Regions from separate parts of the Paracoccus broussonetiae genome, predicted to be linked through region 4. Evidence: riboswitches for the same ligand, from Rfam matches in the RefSeq annotation. Region 4 holds a riboswitch; each other region holds the start of a gene.

Region 1 (4,966 bases), on a different contig from region 4:
CGGCTGGGTGGCCTTGAAGCTGACCACGCCCAGAAAGATCCGCCCGTCGATCTCGGGCAGGACGACATGCATTGCAAGATCGGCGGCGGACAGCCCGCGCTCTTCCCCAAGCCACAGATCGCGGGTCGAGGTGGCAAGCGCCACCTGGAATACCGGGAAATCCGCGCCGTCAAAGGGCGTCGCGCCAGCGTCGTCCCGTGCCGAAAACGCGGTCATGTTCACCACCGCGGCCAGTCCGGGCAGGTGCGGGGCAAGCCATTCCCCAAATCCGGGGGATTTCAGCGAGGGGGCAAAGACCCCGGTCGCGGCAAAGCCCGCTAGCCGCAGCGCCCGGATCAGGGCGTCGACCGGGTCAAGATCGGCGCTGGTCAGATAGCTGCGGTAGAAGCTGACAAGAACCGGGCGCGGCCCGCCAAGTGGCGCGGCCATTATCCCGGCATCCGGATCATGGAAGCCAAAAGTCGGGACGGTGGGCGCATCCGCGACCTCTGGCCCATCCAGTCCCGCGGATGCGGCCAACACGGCCAGCGCGCTGCGGGCCGCGTCAGCGCCGCCACTGTCGCAAAGCGCGGCCAGTCTGCGCAGCACCGGCACCGGCAGGGTCGAGAGGCGGTCGAGGGTGGCGTCCTCGTGCCCGTCGCCGGGCAGGATGGCCAGCGCGATGCCCCGCCGCCGGGCAAGATCCTGAAGACTGGCGATGCCATAGGGCCAATACCCCTCGCCCCCGATCAGGCGGACCAGAACGGCGCGTGCGCCGGACAGAACCGTCTCGCAATACTGGTCGACCGACAGGGGATGGCGCAGGGCCGAAAGATTGCACAGCCGAAGCGATGGCAGCCCGCCCCGATGCCAGCCTGCCGCGAAAGCACCAAGGTCGCTGTCCGAAAAGGACAGCACGACCATGTCGGCCGAGGTCTGGCCGGGGTCCGTCGGAACCTCGGTCTCCTCAAGCCCACGGCTTTCGCGGAAGACGACATGCATGGGTCAGGCCGTCAGGATGTGCCGGATCGCGGCTTCGTCGATGTCGTCATGTTCGGCAATGACGACAAGGCGCGACTGGCGCGGGCTGTCGCCCCAGGGGCGGTCGAACTGGTGGCGGACCCGCGCACCCACGGCCTGCACCAGCAGGCGCATGGGTTTGCCCGCGACGGCGACATGGCCCTTGACCCGCAGGATGTTCCGTTCACGCGCCAGCCGGGCGATCCGATCCGACAGGTCGGCGGGATCGGCGATCTCGGGCAGGTCGATCACGACGGAGTCGAAATCGTCATGCTCGTGGTCATCCGCGCCGTCATGGTGGCTGGGGCGGGCATCCAGGTCATCTTCGGCAGCGGCGTTCAGGCCCAGGATCACGCGCGGATCGATCACACCCTCGGACAAGGGCAGAATCGGCAGCTTGCGCGGCGCCTCGGCCTCGACCACGGCGCGGGCGGCGGTAAGGCCGGCCTCTCCCGCCAGATCGGCCTTGGTCAGCAGGACAAGATCGGCGCAGGCGATCTGGTCCTCGAATACCTCGGACAGCGGCGTTTCGTGGTCCAGGCTTTCATCCGCCGCGCGCTGGGCCTGCACTGCGTCCTCGTCCGGGGCAAAGCGGCCCGCGGCCACCGCCTCGGCATCGGCCAGGGCGATGACGCCGTCGACGGTGATGCGCGAACGGATGGCGGGCCAGTCGAAGGCCTTCAGCAAGGGCTTGGGCAGCGCCAGACCCGAGGTCTCGATCAGGATGTGGTCCGGCTTCCGGGGCAGGGCCATCAGCGCTTCCAGCGTCGGGATGAAGTCGTCGGCGACGGTGCAGCAGATGCAGCCATTCGACAGCTCGACGATGTTCTCGGCCGGGCAGCTTTCATCCGCGCAGGATTTCAGGATGTCGCCGTCGACGCCCACGGTGCCGAATTCGTTGACCAGAACGGCAAGCCGCTTGCCCTGCGGGTTCTGCATCAGGTGCCGGATCAGCGTGGTCTTGCCCGCGCCAAGGAAGCCTGTGATCACGGTGACGGGGGTCTTGGTCAGGTCGGTCATCTTTCACCCAATCGGAGGAATGCGCGCGATACTGCGCTTGCGGAAAATCGCGACGCGGTCGCGCCATGGCACGATGCCGTCGGTGCTGGCGGCATAGGCGGCCGCGCCCTGAAGGATCTCGGGCACGTCCGCGATCTCCATCCGGCCATAGACATAGCTCCACCGGCCCGGCCCGCTGAGCGCGATGGCCGAGCCGCTGTTGCAGGCCGAGAGGCATTCGACGGGAATGATGCGGACGCCCGGGGGCGGGGCCACGCCGTCCAGCGCCGCATGCAGCCTTGCGCCCGCGACGGGCTGGCCATCCAGCACCGGCTGGCCGGCGCGGCAGGTGGTGCAGACAAGCAGTGAAACGTCCATGCGCCCTTCATTTCCATGTGGCGGGCGCGGTGCGGGTATGCGGGCACGGGATTCGTGCCACGAACCCAAGCAGGAACACCCCGTCCGCCGGTCAAACAAGGCGCAGGCAGGTCTCCCGGCTTGCGGATTCAGGCTTTCGCCAACGGTCGGCCCACCTTCCCGGCCGAAGCCAGTGGCATAGGGCGACCTTTCCGGTCACGGTCGCGGGGGCGGCTGCTTTCCAGGCCAAGGCCTGTCGCATTCCCTCTTAGCCTGCCATAAGGCAGGACCAGCGCAGGCAAAGAAGTGCGCCGGGCGCCCGCACTTGTCAAGCAAGGGAGTCGCGATGTCAGCCGAAGGGAATACCCGCCATTCCGAGAAGATGGCCCAGATCAAGGCCGCCCGAGACCGGATGATGCAGGACAAGACCGGCGAAAAGGGGCTGGTCATCGTCCATACCGGCAAGGGCAAGGGCAAGTCGTCCTCGGGTTTCGGGATGATTCTGCGCTGCATCGCCCATGACATGCCCTGCGCGGTCGTGCAGTTCATCAAGGGTGCATGGGACACGGGCGAGCGGCGGTTGCTGACCGGGCATTTCGGCGATCTGTGCCAGTTTCACGCGATGGGCGAGGGCTTCACCTGGGAAACCCAGGACCGGGACCGCGACATTGCTGCGGCGCGCGCGGGCTGGGACAAGGCGCAAGAGCTGATCCGCGACCCTCGCATCCGCATGGTCCTGCTGGACGAGATCAACATCGCGCTCCGCTATGGCTATCTGCAGGTGGGGGAGGTGCTGGATTTCCTGCAACGTGAGAAGCCGCCGATGACCCATGTCGTGCTGACCGGGCGCAATGCCGATCCGGCCCTGATCGAGGCCGCCGATCTCGTGACCGAGATGGAGGCGGTGAAGCATCCCTTCCGCGCGGGCATCAAGGCGCAGCCGGGGGTCGAGTTCTAGGTCAGCTCACCGCTCGGCGGGCGGCCAGTCTATATCGACCCAGACCAGCCGATGGCTGGAGGCCGCCAGCGCCACCTGCGCCAGTTCGCCCGTCGGGGGCCAGAATACGCCCGAGCCAAGCACCTTCAGGCCCTTTTGCGGCAGGACGTAATCGACGCGCAGGTTTCCGGGCGGCTTGTCGTCGGGCCAGTCGCCGGTATCCAGCGCCGGGTCGCCCTTTTGAGCCGCGTTCACGCCCGCGCTGCCGGCAGCCCTGCCCCCTTCGCTTGCGGGCAGGGAATCGGTCACGCGCGCCATCATCCGGGCCAACGCATCGGGGCGCCCCTCGCTGTCGGCAGCGTCGATGTTCAGCTTGCCCGCCAGCACGAAGGGCGCGCCGGGCAGCCGGTCCAGCCAGAAGGCCAACTCGTCATGGTTGCGCCTGCCGTTGCGATCCTCGGGCCCGTCGAAAACCGGGGGCGAGGCCGCCATTGCCAGCAGGTGCAGCGGCTTTCCCGCGACGGTCAGCGTCGCGTCCCAATGTGCGGCCGAGGACAGGCGCTGCACGGCCGCCACCTCGGGCGCGGCCGGGGGCATCAGATTGCCGGGCAGATCGCGCCACAGGAACGCCGAGTGGTCAAGGACCGGGCCGATCGGGTGACGCGACAGGATCGCCATGCCGCCCTGCCCGGAAAAGCGGCCAAAGCCCTGCCGGTCATTGGCGGTCCCGGCCCTGCCGTTTCCGTCCAGATCCAGCCCGCTGGGCATGCCCGCGTTGGGGCGGGCCGAGAAACTGTGCGGATAATCCGCGCCAGCCGCCGACAACCGGGCGCGGAAGGCGGCCAAGGCCAGCCCGTCCAGATCCCAGTCGAAACCGGTCAGCAGCAGGATATCGGGTCGGGTTTCGGCGATCACCCGGACGACCGCGTCGATCTGGGCGTCCTTGCGGCCAAGATCGCGCAAAAGAAGCCCTGGCCCGTCTCGCGACAGGTCGGGGCTGAACGTGGCGATCCGCAGGGGCGCGGCCGCGGTGGCGGAACCCAGGGCGGCAAGAAGGACCGCCCCGGCAAGCGCCCTTAGACCCAAGGGAGGCTCTGGGCCATCTGGGTCTCGAAGCTGTCGATCGAGCCGGATTTCTCCATCGTCAGGCCGATGTCATCCAGCCCTTCCAGCATGCAATGCTTGCGGAAGGCGTCGACCTCGAACGCGAAGCTTTGCCCGTCCGAGGTGGTGACGACCTGATTTTCCAGATCGACGGTCATGCGGGCATTCGCCCCCTTGCGGGCGTCTTCCATCAGCACGTCGACGACTTCCTTGGGCATGACGATCGGAAGGATGCCGTTCTTGAAGCAGTTGTTGAAGAAGATGTCCGCGAAGCTGGTCGAGATGACGCAGCGGATGCCGAAATCCATCAGCGCCCAGGGCGCATGTTCGCGCGACGACCCGCAGCCGAAATTGTCGCCCGCGACGATGATCTGCGACTGCCGATAAGCGGGCTGGTTCAGGACGAAATCCGGAACCTCGTTGCCTTCGGAATCATAGCGCATCTCGTCGAACAGGTTCTTGCCCAGTCCCGAACGATGGATCGTTTTCAGGAACTGCTTGGGGATGATCATGTCGGTGTCGATATTGACCAGCGGCATCGGAGCGGCGATCCCGGTCAATGTGGTGAAC
Region 2 (4,966 bases), on a different contig from region 4:
AGCGCCAGAGGAAAGGCCAGCGACAGGCCGGTATGGATCGCAAGCACGGCCCCCAGCGCGGCCGAGGCGCTGGTCCCGATCAACCCCGGCTCGGCCAGCGGGTTGCGCAGAAAACCCTGAAGGACCGCGCCAGACATGCCAAGCGCCGCCCCGACCAGCACGCCCAGAATGGCGCGCGGCAGCCGGATCTCGCGCATGACCAGCGCCAGCATCTCGTCCCCCTGTCCCAGCAGCGCCGCAAGGGCGGGACCGGGGCGGACCCCGGCGGGACCGATCAGCAGTGACGCCGTGAACAGCGCCGCGACCAGCAGGGCCAGCAGCGCAAGTAGGCGGGAATAGCTTGCGCGGATCATTTCGCCTCCGGCATGGAAAGGCGCTGGTCCCGAAGCCGGGCGACGGCATTGAGGACAAAGGGGGTGCCGCACACCCATTCGGGGTCGTTCATCGGTGTCGAGGGCAGCCGACGCGCCAGCTCCCGCAGGGCGGGGTGGTCCAGCGGCTCTTCGGCGCGAGAGCGACCGGGATAACGCCGCCCCTTGACCAGCAGGTCGGAACCGGACAGCAGCAGCGTTTCCAGTGGCAGGTAGCCCCCGGCAGCGATCCCCCTGCGGTCGGCAAGGTTTTCGAAGCCGGCCAGCGCGATGATCTGGCCGGGCAAGGTCAGGCTGCCCGAGCTGTAGCCATTGGCGGCGTAAAGCGCGGCAAGCGGGCGTGGACCCGGCGGGGCGTCGTCCAGCCGGGCCAGGTCGCGGTCGAAATCCCGGATTGCATCCCCGGCGGCAGGTTCGCGCCCCAGCAGTTCGCCCATGCGGCGCAGGTTGTCGCGGATCCCGGCGACGGTTTCATCAGCCGGAAAGGTTTCGACCCGAATGCCCAGCCTTTGCAGCATCGCAAGGGTGACGGGGTTGGTGTAATCGCCCGCCAGCACAAGATCGGGGCGCAGCAGATAGATCTCTTCGGCGGTGCCGCCATTGGCGGGAAAGGCCCGCGCCTGATCCGCCATCGCTGAGGTCGAGGGATCGCCCGCATGGCGCGACACCGACACAAGCTGTCCCGGTCCCGCCAGCAGCATGGCCAGCTGATCGGTGCACAGGTTCATCGACACGACCCGTTGTGGGACATCGGCCCGCGCAAGAACGGCGCAAGGCAGCGCCAGCGCCAGCGCCAGAAGCCCGGACCTTACCATCGGGCCTGCAGCCCCGCATAAAGCGTGCGACCCTGCGAGGCAAAGCCCCAGACGTCCGAATATTCGCTGTCGAAAAGGTTCACGACCCGCCCTGTCACCCGCACCCGTTCGGTCAGGTCATAGCCCGCCGACAGGTTCACAAGGTTATAGGCCGGCAGTTCGGCCGTCGCATAGTCGCCGAAGAAGCGCGTGTCGAAATTGCCCGAGACGTGGCGGAAATCGGCGGTGACCTGGCCGCGGCCTTCCAGCACAGCAAGCGTGGCGGACAGTCCGAATTCGTTGCGCGGACGCCGGATTTCGATCGAGCCGTCGGGATTCTTTGCGTCCAGATAGGTATAGCTCAGCGCAAGGTCCAGGTTCGCGGTGGGTTTGATCCGGGCGCTGGCCTCGATCCCTTGGCGCGGGCTTTCTCCCGACTGGTTCACATAGCTGGCCCGGCCATCCGGGGCGGCGCCGTAGACATAGGTGATCTCGTCCTCAAGACGCTCGTTGAAATAGGTCACGTCGATGCTGCCCAATCCATTCGGCAGTTCGGCCTCGATCCCAAGGTCGAAGCCGCGGTTCTTCTCGGGGGCGAGAAAGGGATTGCCGACGCTGTAGGCGTCATTGGCGTAAAGCTCGAAGAACGAGGGATTGACCATCCCCGCCCCGGCCGAGGCATGAAGCCGGAATGGGCGATCTGGAATCTGCCAGGACAGGCCGATGTTCCAGCTGGTGAAGTCGTCGAAGACCCTGTTGTCGTCATGACGGATCCCGGCCTGCAGATCGATGCCATTGTCAAGGAACGCCCGGTACTCGACGGCCAGCGAGGTCATCTCGCGGTCGAAATCCGGCGCGGTCGAGGCCTCGTCCTTTTGCCCCTCGGCCATGACGTTCAGAAGGTGGTGGGCTTCGTCGACGGCAAGGCCGTCCAACCCGAAACTCAGCCGGTACTTCAGCTTGCGGGTTTCGCCCCGTGTCTCGTTTTCGCCCTGCAGGCTCTGCTTGAAGATGCTGTCCTGATATTCCAGGCGCTGCGTCAGCCGTCCGTCCAGCATCGACAGTTCGGCCCAGGTCGCGCCCTGGAATTCGTCCCGGTCGCCAAACAGGCCGGGATCGTCGACGACATATTCGTCGGTGGTGGTGGCGCTGTAATTTTCGGCATCATAGTCATAGGTTTCGGTCGCCCGCCGCAGTGTGGCACCCAGCCGCAGGTCGTCGGTCGCCTGGAACCAGCCGGACAGGCCGATCGTCTTGCGGGTCAGCCCGTCCTTTTCGCCGCCATCGCCCGACTGGTCGAACCCGTGGTCGTCCTTCGCGGACAGATTCACCGCCAGCCCGCCGCGAGATCCGTTCCGGCTGGCATAGGCCGAGGCAGAGGCACCGTTTCCAACCTCGACCGCGCCGCCATAGGACAGCCCCTCGCCGCCCTTTCGGGTGATGATGTTGATCACGCCAGCCGAGGCGTTCGATCCGTAATAGACTGATTGCGGGCCGCGCAGGACCTCGATCCGCTCGACATTGGCGGTTTCCAAACCGCTCAGGATGTACTCATCCGCTCCGCCCGTGGCCTCGATCCCGTCGATCAGGATCAGGGTGTGATCTGCTTCGCCGCCGCGGATGCGGACCTGGGTATGGGTCGATCCGGTGCTTGAAACCGAGACGCCCGGCACCGCGCGCAGGGCATCCTGGATGGTGGCGATGCCCCGCGCCTCGATCTCGTCCGAGGTGATGACGGTGAACGCGCGGCCATAGGCATCCCCGGCGATCGGCGCGAAGCCGGCCGAGAGGATGACCGGGTCCAGCGTCACCACATCCTGCGCGGGGGCGACGGCGGGCAGAAGGGTGGCGGTGACGGCGGTGGAAAACAGATGGCGCAACTTCATGCCTTGGCCTTTCCTGTGCAGGCCGGGGCCTGCCGCTGCAGATTGCCCGCGACGGGAACCGGGGTCCCTGCCACAGGCCGGTGATCTTCACCTCTGCGGAATGGCCGCTTTCACGGCGCGCCCCGCGCCGGAAATGGGTGAGTGCTGCGGCAGGTCTCCTGGCTTGCGGATCGCTGCTCGGGCCGGCCTTCCCGGGTGTTTCCCAGTGGCGTCGTCGGCCTTCGCTCACCGCCTACAGTTGCGGGGGCAGCCGCGGCATGGCCTTTCGGCGCACCGCATTCCCTTTTGATCCGACGGCAGTACCGCCGGAAACCGAAGCGTTCCTGTGTTGGCGCAGGATTGCGGGCTCTGTCAAGCAGACTTGCGGCACGGCTTTGGCGGCACCGGCAGTATCGCGGGTCCGCAAACGAAAACGGCCCGGAGAGACGATCTCCGGGCCGTGGTTTCTGGACGTGGCGCCTCAGTCCAGGCTGACATTCGCGGCCTTCACGACCGGCTCCCATTTCGCCATCTCGGCCTTGACGTGCTCGGCCAGTTCCTCGGGGCTGGAGGCGACGATGCTGGCCGAGAATTCGCCCATGCGGGCCACGACCGCCGGGTCGGCCATGGCCTCCAGCGCGGCCTTGTTCAACGCGGCAATGGCTTCGGGCGGGGTTCCGGCGGGCGCGAAAAGCGCGTTCCAGCTGTAGGTTTCATATCCCGGCAGCGTTTCGGCAATGGCCGGGATATCCGGGAACGAGGGCACGCGTTCCTTGGTCGTCACACCCAGCGCTCGCAGCTTGCCACTGGTGATATGGCCCGAGGAAGACGGCAGATTGTCGAAGATGATCGGCACCTGGTTGCCCAGAACATCAGTCAGCGCCGGACCCGAGCCCTTATAGGGGATATGCGTGATATCGACGCCAGCCATCGACTTGAACAACTCGCCCGACAGGTGCAGCGGTGTCCCGTTCCCCGACGAGGCATAGGCCAGCGGGTCTTTCTTCGCGAGGTCGATCAGCTCCTGCACAGTCTTGACCGGCAATTCCGGGTTCACCGCCAGCACGTTCGGGACCAGCACCAGAAGCGAGATCGGCGCGAAATCCGTGACCGGGTCATAGGGCTTCTGCTTCAGGATCAGCGGGTTCAGCGCATGGGTCGCGACCGTGCCCATCAGGATCGTGTAGCCGTCGGGATCGGCCTTGGCGACCTGCTGCGCGCCCAGACTGCCGCCTGCGCCGCCCACGTTCTGGACCACCACCTGCTGGCCAAGGGCCTGCCCCATCCGGTCGGCGACGATGCGCCCGACCACGTCGGTCGAGCCGCCGGCCGCGAAGGGGATCACCAGCGTGATCGGGCGGTCAGGGAACGCGGCGGCCGCGGCCCCGGCCAACCCTGCGGCCATTGCGGCGCCCAGAAGAAGGCGCCGGGTGATTTTCAGCATCATGTTTCTCCTCCCATTCTATCGCGACCTCAGGCGTCGCTTTCGGTAAAGACCTCGTCCCGGCGCTTGCGGATCTGGGGCAGGAAGACCAGCACCAGGATCGCGGCGGCCATCAGAAGCAGCGTGGCGCTGATCGGACGGGTGATGAAGGTGGTCGGATCGCCCCGTGACAGGATCATGGCCCGGCGCAGGTTCTCTTCCAGCAGGGGGCCAAGGACGAAGCCCAGAAGCAGCGGTGCGGGTTCGCAGCGAAGCTTGGTCATCGCGTAGCCGAGCAGCCCGAAGAACGCGACGGCGTAAAGGTCATAGGTGTTCGAGGCGACCGAATAGACCCCGATCGAACACATCGCCATGATGATCGGGAACAGCACGTAATAGGGCACGGTCAGCAGTTTGACCCACAGCCCGATCAGCGGCAGGTTCAGGACGACCAGCATCAGGTTCCCGATCCACATGCTGGCGATGATGCCCCAGAACAGCGCCGGTTGTTCG
Region 3 (4,966 bases), 150 kb from region 4:
CACGTCGCCGCGTTCCAGCGTCCAGCTTTCGCCGCCCGCGGCAACCGTGCCCGTATCGCCAACGTTGACGATGCCCATTTCGCGACGGTCAAGGAAGTTGGGCGTCTTGGTCTCGTCCACCTGATCCAGCACGAGGCTGCCGCCCGCGGGCACCGCTGCCCCCATCACGAAGCGGTCGTAATGAGTATAGATCAGCCGGATCTCGCCATCGCGGAACATGTCCGATGCCAGGAAATGGCGGCGCAGGGCATTGGTATCCATGCCCTTGGCCTGTTCGGGATGGACAGCGTGACGGGTCTCGACGGTCAGCATCGAATCCTCCTGTAGGAGTTACATCATATAGGTTGACACTTGTTGTATTATATGTTGACTGCGTCAAGGTCCATCGGTCGATGAGAAGCGGCATCCCGCCCCCACCGCCGCGGGACCAGGGACACCAGGCAGGGGGCCTACATGGTCAAGCGACTTCTCATCACCGGCGCAGCGGGCACCTTGGGCCGCGCGCTGACACCGCAACTGCGTGAATTCGCGGAAATCCTGCGGCTGTCGGACATCGCCCCCGTCCCTGAAACCCTGCCCGGCGACGAAGTGGTGCAATGCGACCTTGGCGATGCTGCCGCAGTCGATGCACTGGTCAAGGATTGCGACGCGATCCTGCATCTGGGCGGGATCTCGGTCGAGACGCCCTTTGCCCCGATCCTTCAGGCCAACATCATCGGGCTTTACAACCTTTACGAAGCTGCCCGCGCGCATGGTCAGCCGCGCATCCTGTTCGCCAGCTCGAACCACACCATCGGCTTCTATCCGCAGACGGAACGGCTGACCGCGGATGTCCCCTTCCGACCGGACGGGCTTTACGGCGTCTCCAAGGTCTTCGGAGAGGCGATCGCCCGCATGTATTTCGAGAAGTTCGGCCAGGAAACCGCGCTGGTCAGGATCGGATCCTGCACGGCCGAGCCTGAAAACCACCGAATGCTGGCCAGCTGGTTCTCGCGCGGGGATTTCCTGTCGCTGATCCGCGCGGTCTTTACCGTGCCCAGCCTCGGATGCCCGGTGATCTGGGGCGCCTCGGCCAATGACGCAAGCTGGTGGGACAACAGCCACCTGGACTGGCTGGGCTGGACCCCCAAGGACAATGCCGAGGCATACCGCGACCGCATCGACGCCAGCACGCCACGCCCGCCGGCCGATGCGCCGCTGATGAAATATCAGGGCGGCGTCTTCACGCAGTTCCCGATCTACAAGGAAGGCGAACCGCGCGCCTGACCCGGTCCCTCGGGGCTTCAATCGGGGGCGGCGGGGGATTATCCGGTGCCAGACATGGTGGACAAGGAATGGGCCCAAGGATGAAAACCGAAGACGGCGTCACGTCCCCCGGCGCAACGCTGGTGGTCACGGTGCGCGACGAATTGCGCCGCCAGATCCAGTCGGGCGTTTACAAGGCGGGCGACCGCCTGCCTTCGGAATCCCGGCTGACGCAGGATTTCGGCGTCAGCCGCACGGTCATCCGTGAAGCCGTCGCCGCCCTGCGGGCCGATGGCATTGTCGAGCCGAAGCAGGGCGCGGGCGTCTTTGTCTTGGCCGCGGCGGAAACCACGCCCCAGTTCCGCGACATCGATACCGACCGCGTCTCGTCGATCATCGAGATCCTGGAACTGCGCACCGCGCTGGAAGGCGACGCGGCCGCTCTTGCCGCGCAGCGCCGCTCTCCTGCGCAAGAGGAAGACATCATCGAGGCGTTCCAGCGCCTGACCACGCTTGCCCGCGAAGACAAGCCTACCGCCGATGCCGATTTCGCCTTTCACCTGGCGATCGCACAGGCGGCCAACAATCCCCGATTCAGCGAGATGCTCAGCCTGATCGGCATCGCCATGATCCCGCGCCGGATGCTGCACCGCGATGGCGACATCTCGACCCCGCCGGATTACACGCGCGTGCTGGAGCAGGAACACGGTGCGATCCTGTCGGCCATCCAGAATGCCGACCCGGACGAGGCACGCCGCGCCATGCGGACCCATCTGAAGAACAGCCAGACCCGATACCGCGAACAGCTTCGGCTGGCGCGTGGGCAGGGCTGAACCGCCCCGCCCTTTGCCCGTCGATCACGCGGGATTGTGCAGCCTTGGGGTGACGAACAGCGCAGGGCCCGCGCCCCGTGCGATCCCTGCTGGCCCCTTCAGCGCCTTGGCGACAGCCAGCACAGCAAGATCGGCCAGCGGCTCGACCACGACCACCAACATATAGGCCGCGCCAAAGCTGGCGATCGCCGCCAGGTTCCCGGCCCCCGCCCCTGCGCCATAGACGGCCCAGAAGGCGACCCACAGCACGACACCCCCCTGATAGGCAGTGGATAGCGCCAGGGCCTGCCGATACTTCAGATCGACATAGGCCGTTCCCGGCGCGACGATGCGCGCGGCCAGCGCCCGCACCGCGAACAGCGGGAACAGCAGCGTTGTCACGTTCATCCCGTATTGCGGCAGGTCGAAGGGGGCGAAGAACATCCCCTGGATCAGCAGCCCCAGCGCCAGCCCGATGGCTGCGGGCGCCGCGCCGAACAGCAGGAAGATCGTCGATCCAAGGATCAGGTGCACCTCGGACACTCCGACCGGGTGATGCGGCAGCACCTCGAAAAAGACGAAGACGGCGGCGGTGGCCAGCGCTGAGCGCAGCGCAAGCGAGGCTGCCCCCTCGGCCCGCAGCGATGCGGCGGCCAGTTTCAGCGTATAGGCGCCAGCCGCTGCGGCTGTGGCGTAGCTCAGGACGATCTTGGCCCCTGAGACGAGGCCCGGTTCGATATGCATGGTCGTTTCTCCTTACCGTCATCCCCGACGGCGGTTGCGATGTGGCGCGAGGTCGGTCTCCTGACTCGCGGGTCGCAGCCTTGCCTCGCCTTCCCATGACCGCAGGTCACAGTGGCAGTTCAGGTTCGGCTCGCCGCTCACAGTCGCGGGGGCGGTTGGATTCGGGATATCCCGTCCTGTTCCCATGTCGTCCGTGTTGCGGTCGACACCTCGTGCCCGGCCAACATTCCGGCATGATTTGGCCGGGTCAACCGCAAACCGGATGTCCTGCCCGATTCGGGGGAACAAATCGGGCCAAACCGACGTTTTATGGGGCCAATCTCCATTCCGGTCCGGATGACATGTCCCCTTCCCGCCGCTTCTTCCCGCCTTTCGCATCGCAGGTCCCGCGGGGATGACGGCCTTGGCCCTATGGTGGAGCGCGCCGGGTGAAGCCCGGATCCAGCCCGCCGCCCTGGGACACGGCGTTCTTGTCGAGACCGAGTTTTCCGGCATCAGTCGCGGGACCGAGCGGCTGATCTCTCAGGGTCGGGTGCCCCCCGACGAGGCCTTGCGGATGCGCGCGCCATTTCAGGAAGGCGATTTCCCCTTTCCTGTGAAATACGGCTATGCCGCCGTCGGGCAAGCGACCGAGGGCGCTATGGCGGGGCGTTCTGTGTTCGCGCTTTTTCCCCATCAGGACCGGTTTCGTCTGCCCGAAGCGCAGCTTCTTCCCCTGCCGGATGCCGTGCCGCCGGGCCGCGCGGTGCTGGCAGCGAACATGGAAACCGCACTGAACGTGTTGTGGGACAGCGGGGCTGCGGCGGGGGACAGGATTGCAATTTTCGGCGCGGGCCTTGTCGGGCTGTTGGTCGGCGCACTCGCCACCCGGCTCCCGGGGGCAGAGGTCGTGATGATCGACCCCCTGTCCGCACGGCGTCCCTTGGCCGAGGCCCTGGGTTGCACCTTTTGCGCACCCAGCAATGCGCCTCAGGACCAGGATGTCGCGATCAATTGCAGCGCCTCGGCCGAAGGACTGGCGGGGGCGCTGGCCGTGGCGGGCATGGATGCCACCGTGGTCGAGGCAAGTTGGCACGGCGACCGGCCGGTTGCCCTGCCGCTGGGCGCGACATTCCACAGCCGTCGGCTGCGCCTTGTCAGCTCGCAGGTCGGCGGCCTGCCCCCGGCCCGCGCCCCGCGCTGGAGCCACGGCCGTCGGCTGGCCAAGGCCATCGCGCTGCTGGACGATCCCCGGCTTGATCTGCTGATTTCGGGCGAGACCCCTTTTCGGCAGATGCCGCAGGCCTTTCCGGCCATCCTCGCCGATCCCGACACGCTTTGCCATCGCATCCGGTACTGACCGGGAAAGGAGCCGCATGTTCGCCGTCGAAGTCCGCGACCACATCATGATCGCCCATTCGCTGCCTCACCCGGCCTTCGGTCCGGCGCAGGCGATGCATGGAGCGACCTATACCGTCGACGTGGCCTTCTGCGCCGAGACGCTGGACGAAACCGGGGTCGTGGTCGATATCGGCCTTGCCAGTCAGGCGCTGGCCGCGGCGCTGGCCTCGCTGCGCTACAAGAACCTTGACGAAGTACCGGAATTTCAGGGGAAATTCACCACGACCGAGTTCCTATGCCAGATCGTCTTCGACAGGATTGCGGCCTCTGTCCGGGCCGGAGAGCTGGGTGATCAAGGTCGCATCGCGCGCCTGCGGGTGACGCTGCAGGAAAGCCATCTCGCCTCGGCCTGGTATGAGGGTGCGATCTGACATGGCATTTCCCGCGACATGGCTTGACCTGCGCGAACCGGCCGACCGACAGGCCCGCGACGGCGCGCTGCTGCAAAAGGCCGCCACTGCCGCCGGGCCATGCCCGCTGATCGTGGATCTTGGCTGCGGCACAGGGGCGACGATGCGCGCCATGTCGGGGCTTTTGCCGGGCGGCGCGCACTGGCGCATGGTGGACAGCGACCCCGACCTGCTTGCCCGAATTCCGGCCGGTGACGGCATCACCCTGCATCCGGGCGATCTGGGCGATCAGGCCCGCCTGCCGCTGGACGGCGCGACTATGGTGACTGCTTCGGCCCTGCTTGATCTTTGCCCGGCGTATTGGATCGCGGACCTGGCCGTGGAACTGGCGACGCGCTCGCTGCCCTTTTATGCCGCGCTGACCTTTGACGGCGC
Region 4 (4,966 bases):
TTTCTGATCGTCCGAGTGACGCACCGCGGCAAATGCAAATGTCAGCGCGCGGGTCGGATCGACTTCCAGGTCAACAGACAGGCATCGCTCGATGAGCGGTATGGATCTTTGATCGCGCCCGGCGTCGTTCATGTCGAAGTTCTTCATTGAGAACGAAAACTTACCGATTTGTGATCATAGGCATGGCTCGCCACACATTACCAGCCTCGAGGCCGAGGCTGCCTCCGCTCACCGTCATACTGATTCACGTGCCTTCTCATCTGGGAGAAGACCCGCGCCTGTGCGGACTATTTTCGCTGTTCGACCTGAGCGTCCTCAGCCGGCCCTGGAGCGGACTTGAGGTGTAGCGGCAACTGGTTGTTCGAATGTCCGCTTTAGCCCCATTGCGGTCATTCGCTATAAGTAGGGCTGACGCGATTTATATCTGCTTTCCAATTGTATGCAGCTGGGCGCACCTTACGATCAACTTCGGTGTGAGCTATCGCGTTTGGTTAGGAGATGTCTGCTGTCCCCAAATAGACGATGTCTATCCTGCCGGGGCCAGTGGCTACGGTCGCCATCATCAAGCCAAGACGATTGGGATTAAGAGCGGTCTGCAACGTGCCGAGCGCTGCGCCGTCGGCCGATAGCATGTGGAGTTGACCGCCCCAATCGTGGACTTGCGCCGGTGTGCCAGAGAGCGGCGGAACGCCGAGCCATTTGAAGGCAGCCCAATATCGCCGGTCGGACGAGGTCCGGTTTTCAGCAGGTGTGAAGCTCTGCGCAAGTTCCAGCCAAATCGACTTAGTTTCGACCCCGTCAAGCGAACATGCGTCCGAGACAGGCAGGTTCAAGAACCCGGAGCCTCGGCCCCGCTCTGTGCGCGATGCCGGGTGAGGTCGACTGGTCCGGAATAGGGATAGGAAGAGCTCAGTCTGATCGAAGATCACGAATTCAATGTGCTCTCCTTGCGCGGACTGGATAAGACGGTCGAATCTTGCGGCATCGTATGTCTGCACTTTCGCATCCGCAAAATCGACGTGCCTGACGCTGAGGCGACGTGCGCGAGGCGTAGACATTGTCACTTGCGTGCTTTCGGCTCTCTGGCTAACAGGATCGCGTCGGTTTCCGAAAGGAATTGAAAGGGAATCCGTTGGGGCAATCGCCTCGAAACGGAACTGCCCCCGCAACTGTAGGCGGCGAGCAGGATGCGAATACGCCACTGTGGCCCACGGGCCATGGGAAGGCCGCATCCCGCGATGACCCGCCAGTCAGGAGACCTGCCGACGGATGAAACTCTAACGATCCGGGCGGGGTGTCCGGGGAGGTGCCAGATGCTTCATGCCTGCCGAACTGTCGGTCCGGTCCTTCGTTGCTGCGTTCCGTATCCGGACGCGGCTTTGCCATGGCCATTCCCCAAGCCCTTCGCCTGCAACCAGACCGGAGACTTGAGATGTTCCTGAAATCTACCCTGACCGGACTTCTTCTCGCTGGCGCCGCCATGCTGCCCGCCGCGGCAGAAACTTCATATCCGTTGAAGCTATCGAATTGCGGCATCGGTCTGTCCTTCGACGAGGCGCCGGAAAGCGCGGTGACCGTGGGTCAGGCCGCGACCGAGATCCTTTATTCGCTGGGTCTGGCCGACAAGGTCGCCGGCACCTCGGTCTGGTTCACGGAAATTTTGCCCGAGTTCAGCGAAACGAACGCCGGGATCGAGCGTCTGGCCGACAATGACCCGAGCTTCGAAAGCGTCGTCGCCAAGCGTCCCGGCATCGTGACCGTGCAATATGAATGGCATGTCGGCCCGCAAGGCATCGTCGCCACCCGCGAGCAGTTCTCGGACCTCGGGATTCCGACCTATATCCTGCCCTCGGATTGCACCGGAAAGGACAATAGCAAGGGCTCGGACGGCACGCGCAGCGACATGTATGCGATGGAGAGCATCTATCGCGGTGTCTCGGACCTGGGGCAGATTTTCGATGTGGCCGACAAGGGCGAGGCGCTGATCACCGATCTGAAGTCGCGCGAGGCCGCCGCGATCGACAAGGCCAAGGCGCTGGGGCTGAAGGATGCCTCGGCGGTGTTCTGGTTCTCCTCGGCCGAGATGGACATCGACCCCTATGTCGCCGGTCGCAAGGGTCCGCCAGCCTACATGATGAATGCGCTTGGCCTGAAGAACGTCGTCGATAGCGACGAGGAATGGCCGGTCGTCAGCTGGGAGACCATCGCGCGAGCCAACCCCTCGGTCATCGTCGTGGCGAAGATGGACCGCCGCCGTTTCGAGGCCGATGATTATGAAAAGAAGATCGGCTTCCTGAAATCCGATCCGGTGACCAGCCAGATGGATGCGGTGAAGAATGACCGCATCATCGTGCTGGACGCGCATGCGATGGACCCCTCGATCCGCAATATCGACGCGCTTGAGACCCTGGCCGGGGCGCTGCCGAAGTTCGGCCTGAAATGACCGAGGCCGCCATCCCCTGTGCCGCCGCTTGGCGGTCGCGGCTGATCCTACGTCTGACGCTGGGGCTGGCGGTGCTTGTCCTTGCCGTTCTGGTGGGCGTGGTTCTGGGCGAGACGCCGCTGCCGCCGTCGCAGGTGGCGACGGTGCTCGCACAGAAGCTTTGGGGTGCAGCATCGGGCGTCGATCCGATCGACGCAGGCATCATCTGGAATTACCGCCTGCCGCGCACGCTGGTCGCGGCGGCCTGTGGCGCGGGGCTCGCGCTGTCGGGGCTGGTCCTGCAGACGCTGGTGCGCAATGCCCTTGCCGATCCCTATCTGCTCGGCGTCTCGGCCGGGGCCTCGACCGGTGCGGTCGCGGTCACGATCATGGGCGTCGGCGCGGGGGCCATCGGCATCTCGGCCGGGGCCTTTGCGGGGGCCGCGCTCGCCTTCGGCATCGTCGCGGCGCTCGCGCGCGCAGCGGGGGGTGGATCGGCGCAGCTGGTCCTTGCCGGGATTGCGGGCTCGCAGCTTTTCAACGCGCTGACCAGCTTCTTCATTGCCAAATCCGCCAATGCCGAGCAGGCGCGCGGCATCATGTTCTGGCTGCTCGGCAATCTCTCGGGCGTGCGCTGGCCGGATGTGGCGCTGGCGGTGCCGGTGGCGCTGGCGGGGCTGCTGGCATGCGCGGTGCATATCCGGGCGCTTGACGCCTTCAGCTTCGGCGCGAGTGCGGCTGCCTCGCTGGGGATCGCGGTGCGACGGGTGATGGTCGTCCTGCTGGGGGCGGTGACGCTCATGACCGCGGTGATGGTCAGCCTTGTCGGGGCCATCGGCTTTGTCGGACTGGTCGTGCCTCATGCCATGCGCATTCTGGTGGGGGCTCGGCATGGCGCGCTGGTCCCGGCCTCGGCGCTGGCGGGAGCGGTCTTCATGATCGCGGCGGATGTGGTCTCGCGCGTGCTGATCCCCGGTCAAGTCGTCCCCATCGGCGTCGTCACCGCGCTGGTCGGCGCACCGGCATTCGCGCTGATCCTGATCCGCAACCGGAGTCGCGCATGAGGATCAGTGCAACCGACCTCTCGCTGCACGCGCAAGGCCGCAACATCGTCGACGGCGTCGATCTGCAGGTCGCAGCGGGCGAGACGTTTGGCCTGATCGGCCCGAACGGGTCGGGAAAATCGACGCTCCTGCGTCTCCTCGCTGGGCTCGACCGCCGCGCCAGGGGGATCGTCGAATTGGGGGGCGAGCCCGTGAGCAAGTTGCCCCGACGCGAAATCGCACGCCGCCTTGCCATGGTCGAGCAGCAGGCCGAGACAGGTGAGGCACTGACCGCCCGTCAGGTTGTCGAGCTTGGGCGCACGCCCTGGCTTTCGGCCCTGGCCCCCTTTGGCCCTGCCGACGCTGCCATCGTGGACAACGCGCTGCAGGCGGTCGGCATGAAGAGCATGGCCGCCCGGGCTTGGGCCACGCTTTCGGGCGGCGAGCGACAGCGCCTGCAAATCGCGCGCGCGCTAGCGCAACGGCCCCGCATCCTGCTTCTGGACGAGCCGACGAACCATCTGGATATCCACCATCAGCTTGCGCTGCTGCGGTTGGTCCAAGATCTGCCCCTGACCGTGGTGATCGCGCTGCATGACCTCAATCAGGCGATGGGCTGCGACCGACTGGGAGTCATGGCAGGGGGCCGCATGGTCGCCTGTGGCCCGCCCGACGCGGTCCTGACCTCCGATCTGCTGCGCAACGTCTTCCGGGTGGGTGCCACCACCCTGACCGATCCGAGGGACGATGTCAGCCTGCTGCGCTTCCACAACTTGGAGACGTTCAATGAAATACCTGCTGCTGCCGCTGATGCTGCTTGCAAATCCCGCCCTTGCCGAAATCCATGAGATCAGGATGCTCAATCGCGGCGATTCCGGCCCGATGGTCTATGAGCCGTCCTATCTGAACATCGCGCCGGGCGACACGGTTCGCTTCCTGCCGACCCAGCCCGGCCATAATGCCGCGACGATAGATGGCATGCTCCCGCCGGGTGCCGAGCCTTTCAAGTCGAAGATCAACGACTCGTTCGAGATTACACTTAGCGCGCCGGGCGCGTACGGCGTCAAATGCTCGCCGCATTATGCCATGGGCATGGTCATGCTGATCGAAGTGGGCGCCAGCTCCGAGGTCGCCTTGCCAGATGGCCTGCCGAAACGCACTGCCGAACGCTTCGCAAAGATCATCGCGGAACGCGAGCAGACGCAGAACTGAATCTGGCCTTCGGCACGGGCGCAAAACTCTGGCACGATCAGGATCACGCGGCTATAGATCCGACATTCACCTAGGTTCCCGATGCGCCAGTCCGCCACATCCTTTGCCCGTGCCCTCCCAGCTCTCGGCCGGGCGGTGGCGCTGGTCTTGGTCCTGCCCTTCGTGCTGCTCTCGCTGATGGCGCAAGGCACGATGGTGGCACAGGGCGCAACGCCGCAAAGTTTCATGGTCGTGCTCTGCGCCGATCACTTGCCGGTTGAGATGGTTCTGGATGCCGATGGCAATGTCG

What was found. A riboswitch is a leader RNA that binds a small molecule or an ion and turns the genes downstream of it on or off. The one in region 4 is predicted to bind cobalamin.
Region 1: linked by a shared signal. The riboswitch ahead of RM190_RS02140 (DUF1636 domain-containing protein) and the one ahead of RM190_RS17985 (ABC transporter substrate-binding protein) in region 4 are both predicted to bind cobalamin.
Region 2: linked by a shared signal. The riboswitch ahead of RM190_RS17060 (TonB-dependent receptor plug domain-containing protein) and the one ahead of RM190_RS17985 (ABC transporter substrate-binding protein) in region 4 are both predicted to bind cobalamin.
Region 3: linked by a shared signal. The riboswitch ahead of RM190_RS17245 (energy-coupling factor ABC transporter permease) and the one ahead of RM190_RS17985 (ABC transporter substrate-binding protein) in region 4 are both predicted to bind cobalamin.

Annotation. Positions count from the first base shown of each region.
Region 1 covers NZ_JAVRQI010000001.1:414,780-419,745, reverse strand. Annotated here, with positions in the region: gene cobN (cobaltochelatase subunit CobN) at 1-981, opposite strand, end outside; gene cobW (cobalamin biosynthesis protein CobW) at 985-2,019, opposite strand; gene RM190_RS02140 (DUF1636 domain-containing protein) at 2,023-2,376, opposite strand; cobalamin riboswitch at 2,465-2,664, opposite strand; gene cobO (cob(I)yrinic acid a,c-diamide adenosyltransferase) at 2,702-3,313, shown strand; gene RM190_RS02130 (endonuclease/exonuclease/phosphatase family protein) at 3,320-4,378, opposite strand; gene leuD (3-isopropylmalate dehydratase small subunit) at 4,369-4,966, opposite strand, start outside.
Region 2 covers NZ_JAVRQI010000013.1:153,977-158,942, reverse strand. Annotated here, with positions in the region: gene RM190_RS17070 (FecCD family ABC transporter permease) at 1-353, opposite strand, end outside; gene RM190_RS17065 (ABC transporter substrate-binding protein) at 350-1,186, opposite strand; gene RM190_RS17060 (TonB-dependent receptor plug domain-containing protein) at 1,180-3,051, opposite strand; cobalamin riboswitch at 3,183-3,383, opposite strand; gene RM190_RS17055 (Bug family tripartite tricarboxylate transporter substrate binding protein) at 3,512-4,474, opposite strand; gene RM190_RS17050 (tripartite tricarboxylate transporter permease) at 4,504-4,966, opposite strand, start outside.
Region 3 covers NZ_JAVRQI010000014.1:13,863-18,828, reverse strand. Annotated here, with positions in the region: gene kduI (5-dehydro-4-deoxy-D-glucuronate isomerase) at 1-312, opposite strand, end outside; gene RM190_RS17255 (NAD-dependent epimerase/dehydratase family protein) at 454-1,266, shown strand; gene RM190_RS17250 (FadR/GntR family transcriptional regulator) at 1,347-2,078, shown strand; gene RM190_RS17245 (energy-coupling factor ABC transporter permease) at 2,103-2,801, opposite strand; cobalamin riboswitch at 2,835-3,029, opposite strand; gene RM190_RS17240 (zinc-dependent alcohol dehydrogenase) at 3,196-4,140, shown strand; gene RM190_RS17235 (6-pyruvoyl trahydropterin synthase family protein) at 4,157-4,552, shown strand; gene RM190_RS17230 (class I SAM-dependent methyltransferase) at 4,554-4,966, shown strand, end outside.
Region 4 covers NZ_JAVRQI010000014.1:164,822-169,787, forward strand. Annotated here, with positions in the region: gene RM190_RS17975 (RecQ family ATP-dependent DNA helicase) at 1-147, opposite strand, end outside; gene RM190_RS17980 (hypothetical protein) at 492-833, opposite strand; cobalamin riboswitch at 1,085-1,281, shown strand; gene RM190_RS17985 (ABC transporter substrate-binding protein) at 1,433-2,443, shown strand; gene RM190_RS17990 (FecCD family ABC transporter permease) at 2,440-3,486, shown strand; gene RM190_RS17995 (ABC transporter ATP-binding protein) at 3,483-4,313, shown strand; gene RM190_RS18000 (pseudoazurin) at 4,252-4,677, shown strand; gene RM190_RS18005 (hypothetical protein) at 4,813-4,966, shown strand, end outside.